One region of the Kitasatospora sp. NBC_00039 genome, then DNA from elsewhere that is predicted to be linked to it. Evidence: riboswitches for the same ligand, from Rfam matches in the RefSeq annotation. Region 1 holds a riboswitch; each other region holds the start of a gene.
The links. A riboswitch is a leader RNA that binds a small molecule or an ion and turns the genes downstream of it on or off. The one in region 1 is predicted to bind S-adenosylmethionine.
Positions count from the first base shown of each region.

Region 2: another riboswitch for S-adenosylmethionine. It lies ahead of OG286_RS05665 (hypothetical protein); the one in region 1 lies ahead of OG286_RS28230 (aminotransferase class V-fold PLP-dependent enzyme).
Region 3: another riboswitch for S-adenosylmethionine. It lies ahead of thrC (threonine synthase); the one in region 1 lies ahead of OG286_RS28230 (aminotransferase class V-fold PLP-dependent enzyme).

Region 1 covers NZ_CP108289.1:6,348,674-6,350,931, forward strand. Annotated here, with positions in the region: gene trpD (anthranilate phosphoribosyltransferase) at 1-989, shown strand, start outside; SAM riboswitch class IV at 1,146-1,263, shown strand; gene OG286_RS28230 (aminotransferase class V-fold PLP-dependent enzyme) at 1,314-2,258, shown strand, end outside.
Region 2 covers NZ_CP108289.1:1,165,379-1,167,636, forward strand. Annotated here, with positions in the region: gene OG286_RS05660 (PTS transporter subunit EIIC) at 1-597, shown strand, start outside; SAM riboswitch class I at 886-1,027, shown strand; gene OG286_RS05665 (hypothetical protein) at 1,034-1,252, shown strand; gene OG286_RS05670 (IclR family transcriptional regulator) at 1,493-2,206, shown strand.
Region 3 covers NZ_CP108289.1:4,031,821-4,034,078, forward strand. Annotated here, with positions in the region: gene thrC (threonine synthase) at 1-1,186, opposite strand, end outside; SAM riboswitch class I at 1,204-1,338, opposite strand; gene OG286_RS17780 (glucosyl-3-phosphoglycerate synthase) at 1,510-2,258, shown strand, end outside.

The DNA of each region.
Region 1 (2,258 bases):
GCGAGGACCTCGGTCAGGCGGACACCGCGTGGGCGATGGACCGGATCATGAGCGGCGAGGCCTCCCCGGCCCAGGTGGCCGGCTTCATGGTGGCGCTGCGGGCCAAGGGCGAGACGGTCGGGGAGATCGCCGGCCTGGTGGACGCGATGTACGCGCACGCCGAGCCGCTCTCCATCCCCGGCCCGGCGGTGGACGTCGTCGGTACCGGCGGAGACCGCGCCAAGACCGTCAACATCTCGACCATGTCGGCGATCGTCGCGGCGGCGGCCGGTGCCAAGGTGGTCAAGCACGGCAACCGGGCCGCCTCCTCGGCGAGCGGCTCCTCGGACGTGCTGGAGAAGCTGGGCATCGCCCTCGACCTCTCCGCCCGGAGGGTCGCCGAGGTGGCCGAGGAGATCGGGCTCACCTTCTGCTCCGCCGCCATGTTCCATCCGTCGATGCGGCACGCCGCCACGGCCCGGCGCGACCTCGGGGTGCCGACGGCGTTCAACATCCTGGGCCCGCTGACCAACCCGGCCAAGGTGACGGCCCACGCGATCGGCTGCTTCGACACGCGGCTGGCCGGGCTGATCGCCGGGGTGCTGGCCCGGCGCGGCTCCAGTGCGCTGGTCTTCCGCGGCGACGACGGTCTGGACGAGCTGACCATCACCACCACCTCGCGGGTCTGGATCGTGCGTGGCGGCGAGGTCCGCGAGACCACCTTCGACCCGCGCGAGGTCGGCATCGGGCTGGTCGGCATCGAGGCGCTGCGCGGCGCGGACCCGGCGTACAACGCGGACGCCGCCCGCCGGCTGCTGGCCGGGGAGCGCGGGCCGGTGAGGGACGCCGTCCTGCTGAACACGGCGGCGGCGCTGGTGGCGCTGGACCTCACCGACGCGCCGCTCACCGAGCAGCTGGCGGCGGCCATGGAGCGGGCCGCGGCCGCCATCGACTCGGGCGCCGCACTGGACCTGCTGAACCGCTGGTCGGAGGCCACCAGCAAGGCGTGAGGCGGTAGTTGGGGCCCGCGCGGGGGAGTGACCCCGGGCGGGCCCCGCCGCATGAGCGCGCCGGGCCCGGGCGGCCCGCAGGCGGGAGGGCGAGCCCCGTCCGGATGGTGGACCCGTGTTTGACCACCCGGCGGACGCGACCTAGAGTCCTCGGCAGGTCATGAGTGACAGCGCCAAGCCCCAGCTTGCTGTCCGGCAACCCTCCGTCCGTGGCGGGGTGCCCTGGGTGAGGACCGGGTCCCGCGGCAATCCGTCCGCGTGACAAGCGCGGACGCCGGCGACACGCACTCCCCGGGGTCCTTCACCCAGGAGGAGTGCATCCCCATGTCCGTCGCCACCGAACTCTGCGCCCCGCTCCCCGTCCTCGGCCACGACGTCCTGGTCCCGCTGGCCAGCGGCGAGAAGGTCACCTATGCGGCGCTCGACTACGCGGCCAGCTCCCCGGCGCTCCAGCGGGTCTGGGACGACGTCGCCGCCTACGCCCCCTACTACGGCAGCGTGCACCGCGGCGCCGGCTACCTGTCGCAGCTCTCCACCGACCTGTTCGAGCAGAGCCGCCGTACCGTCGCCGAGTTCCTCGGCCTGCGCGAGGGCGACCAGGTGGTCTTCACCCGGGCCACCACCGACTCGCTGAACCTGCTGGCCGGTGCCGTCCCAGCCGGCACCCGGGTCTTCGCGTTCGAGACCGAGCACCACGCCTCGCTGCTGCCCTGGGCGCACGCCGGACTGGACGTCACCTACCTGCGCGCCCCGCGCTCGCGGGCCGAGGCGGTCGCCGCCCTGGACGCCGCACTGGCCGCGGCCCCCGAGGGCCCCAAGCTGCTCTGCGTCACCGGCGCCTCCAACGTCACCGGCGAGCTCTGGCCGGTCGCCGAGCTGACCGCGACCGCGCACCGGTACGGCGCCCGGGTGGTGCTGGACGCCGCGCAGCTCGCCCCGCACCACCGGGTCTCGGTGCGCGAGCTGGACGTGGACTGGATCGCCTTCTCCGGGCACAAGATCTACGCGCCGTTCGGCGCCGGCGTGCTGGCCGGCCGGGCCGACTGGCTGGACGCGGCCGAGCCGTACCTGGCCGGCGGCGGCGCCACCCGTACGGTGGCCCGGGAGACCGACGGCTCGGTGGCCGTCCAGTGGCACACCGGCCCGGCCCGGCACGAGGCCGGCTCGCCGAACGTGATCGGCGCCTACGCCATCGCCTCGGCCTGCCGGGCGCTGACCGGCGCCGGCTTCGACGCGCTCGAGGCCCGCGAGCAGCAGCTGGTCGCCCGG
Region 2 (2,258 bases), 5.2 Mb from region 1:
CTCGGCCTCCACCAGGCCCTGATCCCGATCCACACCACCCTGATCCAGCAGCAGGGCTCCACCGAGCTGCTGCCGATCCTCGCCATGGCCGGGGCCGGGCAGGTCGGCTGCGCCGTCGCCGTCTACCTTCGGCTGCGCGGCAACGCCTCGATCAGGGCGACCATCAGGTCCGCCCTGCCCGCGGGGTTCCTCGGCGTCGGCGAGCCGCTGATCTACGGGGTCTCGCTCCCCCTCGGACGCCCGTTCGTCACGGCCTGTCTCGGCGGTGCCTGCGGCGGAGCCGTCGTGGGGCTGCTGGGCCAGCTCGGTGCCGCCATCGGCTCGACCGCCATCGGCCCCTCCGGCTGGGCGCTGTTCCCGCTGCTGACCGGCTCACGCGGCCTCGGGGTCAGCGCGGCCGTCTACGCCGCCGGTCTGGTGACCGGATACGCCACAGGCCTCCTGGCCACGTACTACTTCGGCTTCACCCGGAAGATGCTCGACGAGCTCGACGCCCGCGCACCGAAGCACGGTCCGGCCACCGAGGCCGCCACCCCGGCCGACGCCCCCGGGCCCTTCGGCCCCGGCCTCGACTCACCTGCCGTCCCGGAGTCGTGAACGCGGGTGCGCAGCGCGAACGTCGTCATTCACGATGCCCGTCGACCGGTATCGCCCAGGGTGGGTGACATCTCCACGACGGAACCCAACCACCCCATGTGACCGGCGCGTTGGGCGGCGCTCAGGTCGCGGCACCAGGTGCGGGACCCTGCCCGGCGACCTCCGTGCGCGGACTGGGGAACCGCAGGGTCGGCTGCGGGAGGCGGCGACCCGTCTCGAACACCTCGCGGTCACCCGGCACGGGAGGCCGTTGGCAGAGCGGCGCGACCGTCTTGTATGGTTTCTGGCGAATCATCCAGAGGGGTGGAGGGACCGGCCCTACGAAGCCCCGGCAACTCCCCGGCCACGTCGATGCCCGACCACGGGCGCGACCACCGGGATCAGTGCCAACTCCGGCCCGTCGCCAACGTGGCGCCGGGAGAGATGAGGAGAAGCGGTGCTTTCTCTGCCCTCCGTCGCCTGGGATCCGCGCGCGCTGAAGCGGCCCGCCCCGAGCGACGCCACCGGCCCGTCCGCCCCCGCGTCCCCGCACACGTCGTTCGCGGTACCGCTCACCGTGACCCGCGCCACGCCGCACGCCGGACGCCGCTCCACGGCGGGCGCCCCGGCGTGGGCCACCACGCCGCCCCCCACCGCGGGCGCCCGCACGCGCTGACCGGACGCCCGCCCCGGGCCTCGGCCCCTCGGCCGCCGGGCGCGACGTGCCCTCCCCCACCCCTCCCCCGGCTCCGACCGGCGGCCCCACCCCTCCCCGGCTCCGACCGGCGGCCCCGCGACGACGCGGGACGTGCCCCACCCGACACACCGCCGACGGCGCCGCGCGCCGGTACCGCCTGCCGCCACCGTGCGGCCGGCGGGTCAACCGCGCCTCGAAGAAAGAGACTTGGTACTACCCATGGACAACAGCAGCGGCGTCGGCGTTCTCGACAAGGCCGCTCTGGTGCTCAGCGCACTGGAGTCGGGCCCCGCCACGTTGGCGGGGCTGGTCGCCGCCACCGGTCTGGCGCGGCCCACGGCCCACAGACTCGCCGTCGCACTCGAACACCACCGACTGGTCACCAGGGACATGCAGGGCCGGTTCATCCTCGGCCCCCGCCTCTCCGAACTCTCCGCCGCGGCGGGCGAGGACCGGCTGCTCGCCACCGCGGGCCCGGTCCTGACCCACCTGCGCGACGTCACCGGCGAGAGCGCACAGCTCTACCGCCGCCAGGGCGAGATGCGGATCTGCGTAGCCGCCGCCGAGCGGCTCTCCGGCCTGCGGGACACCGTCCCGGTCGGCAGCACCCTGCCGATGAAGGCCGGCTCGGCCGCCCAGGTCCTGCTGGCCTGGGAGGAGCCCGAGCGGCTCCACCGCGGCCTCCAGGGCGCCCGCTTCACCGCCACCGCACTGAGCGGCGTCCGCCGCCGCGGCTGGGCCCAGTCGATCGGCGAGCGCGAGCCGGGCGTGGCCTCGGTCGCCGCACCCGTCCGCGGCCCCTCCAACCGCGTCGTGGCCGCCGTCTCCGTCTCCGGCCCCATCGAACGCCTGACCCGCCACCCCGGCCCGCTGCACGCCCAGGCCATCATCGAAGCCGCCCGCCACCTCACCGAGGCCCTGCGCCGGACCTGACCACGGACCGAGCGCCGTCCGGCCGGCCGACCCGGCTCCGCCGGCAGGCAGT
Region 3 (2,258 bases), 2.3 Mb from region 1:
TGATCGCGACGGTCTCCTTGGCCGGGTCCAGCTGCCCGGTCTCGACCAGCTTCTTCAGTACTCCGACGGTCACCCCGCCCGCGGTCTCGGCGAAGATGCCCTCGGTCCGGGCCAGCAGCTTGATCGCGGCCACCACCTCGGCGTCCGTCACGTCCTCGACGGCGCCGCCGGTGCGGCGGGCGATGTCCAGCACGTACGGGCCGTCGGCCGGGTTGCCGATCGCCAGCGACTTGGCGATGGTGTCGGGCTTGACGGGGCGGATCACGTCGCTGCCGGTCTTGAAGGCCGCCGACACCGGCGAGCAGCCCGCTGCCTGGGCACCGAAGATCCTGTACGGCCGGTCCTCGACCAGTCCGAGCCTGATCAGCTCCTGCAGCCCCTTGTCGATCTTGGTCAGCTGCGAACCCGACGCGATCGGGATCACGATCTGCTCCGGCAGGCGCCAGCCCAGCTGCTCGCAGATCTCGTACGCCAGCGTCTTCGAGCCCTCGCCGTAGTACGGGCGCAGGTTGACGTTGACGAAGCCCCAGCCCTCGCCGGCCGGGTCGCCGATCAGCTCCGAGCAGAAGCGGTTCACGTCGTCGTAGTTGCCCTCGATGCCCACCAGCTCACCGCCGTAGACACCGGCCATCACGACCTTGCCCTGCTCCAGGTCGTGCGGGATGAACACGCAGGACTTGAAACCGGCCCGGGCGGCCGCGGCGCCCACCGCACCGGCCAGGTTGCCGGTCGAGGAGCAGGAGAGCGTGGTGAAACCGAACGCGCGCGCCGCCTCGATCGCACAGGCGACCACGCGGTCCTTGAACGAGTGGGTCGGGTTCCCGGAGTCGTCCTTGATGTGCAGCCGGGCGGTGAACCCGAGCTCGCGGCCCAGGTTGTCCGCCTTCACCAGCGGGGTCCAGCCGGGGTTCAGGTTGGGCTTCCCGGCCACGTCGGCCGGCACGGGCAGCAGCGGCGCGTACCGCCAGATCGACGCCGGACCGGCCTCGATCCGCTTGCGCAGCTCCTCCGCGGCCTCGCCGCCGAAGTCGTACGCGATCTCCAGCGGCCCGAAGCACTCCGGACAGGCGAAGCTCGGACCGAGCGGGAACCGGCTACCGCACTCGCGGCAGGACAGGGCTGCGGCGGGGCCGAGGTCAACGGTTGCGGGTGCGGCGCCAGAAGGAGTCGTCGCAGTGATAGCCATGATGGCGGAGGCCTCTCTCCTCATCTTCCCCGTGACGCGGTCGCGCCACAGGCCGGAATTGGCACCTGTCCCGCCGGGGCCTGTAACGACAGCCGCGCGAGAAGGTTGCCGGGACGTCAACGGGCCGTTCCCTCAGTCCCTCTGGATGAGCTCTGTGAAGTTGTTGGTCTTGCGCAACGGTGACCCCGGCGTGCGAAGGTCCGACCGCTGTACGAAGACTGTATCCGAAGGCGTCAACCCCGAACGGGACCGTCCGCCACGCGAGATGACCCGTCCCGGCCCTTCCCAGCCCGTCCCAGCCGACCCCCGCCGAGGAGAGATCCGTGCCCGCCGACCCGACACCCGAGCTCCTCCCACAGGCGGCGTCCTGGCTGCGCCGCCGGTCGTGGAGCGCGGCCGACCGTCCGGTGCGCACCCTGCTGGACGCCAAGCGGGCCGCCGGCCGCGCGGGCACCGTCAGCGTCGTCCTGCCCGCCCTGGACGAGGAGGCCACCGTCGGCGACATCGTCCGCACCATCCGCCGCGAGCTGATGGAACGCCTGCCGCTGGTCGACGAACTGGTCGTGGTCGACTCCGGCTCCGCCGACCGCACCGCCGCCGAGGCCGCCGAGGCCGGCGCCCGGGTGGTCCACCGCGACGACATCCTCCCCCGGCTGCCGGCCGCCCCCGGCAAGGGCGAGGTGCTCTGGCGCTCGCTGCTGGTCACCCGTGGGGAGATCGTCTGCTTCGTCGACGCCGACCTGCGCGAGTTCGACCCGGCCTTCGTCTCCGGCATCATCGGCCCACTGCTCACCGAACCGGAGATCCAGCTGGTCAAGGCCATGTACGACCGGCCGCTGGAGACCGAAGGAGCCGTGGTGCCGGCCGGCGGCGGCCGGGTCACCGAGCTGGTCGCCCGCCCGCTGCTCAACCTGCACTGGCCGGAACTCGCCGGTTTCGTCCAGCCCCTCGGCGGCGAGTACGCGGCCCGCCGTTCCCTGCTCGAACGCCTCCCGTTCCCCACCGGCTACGGCGTCGAACTCGGCCTGCTGGTCGACGCCCTGGAGACCGCCGGCCTGGACGCCCTCGCCCA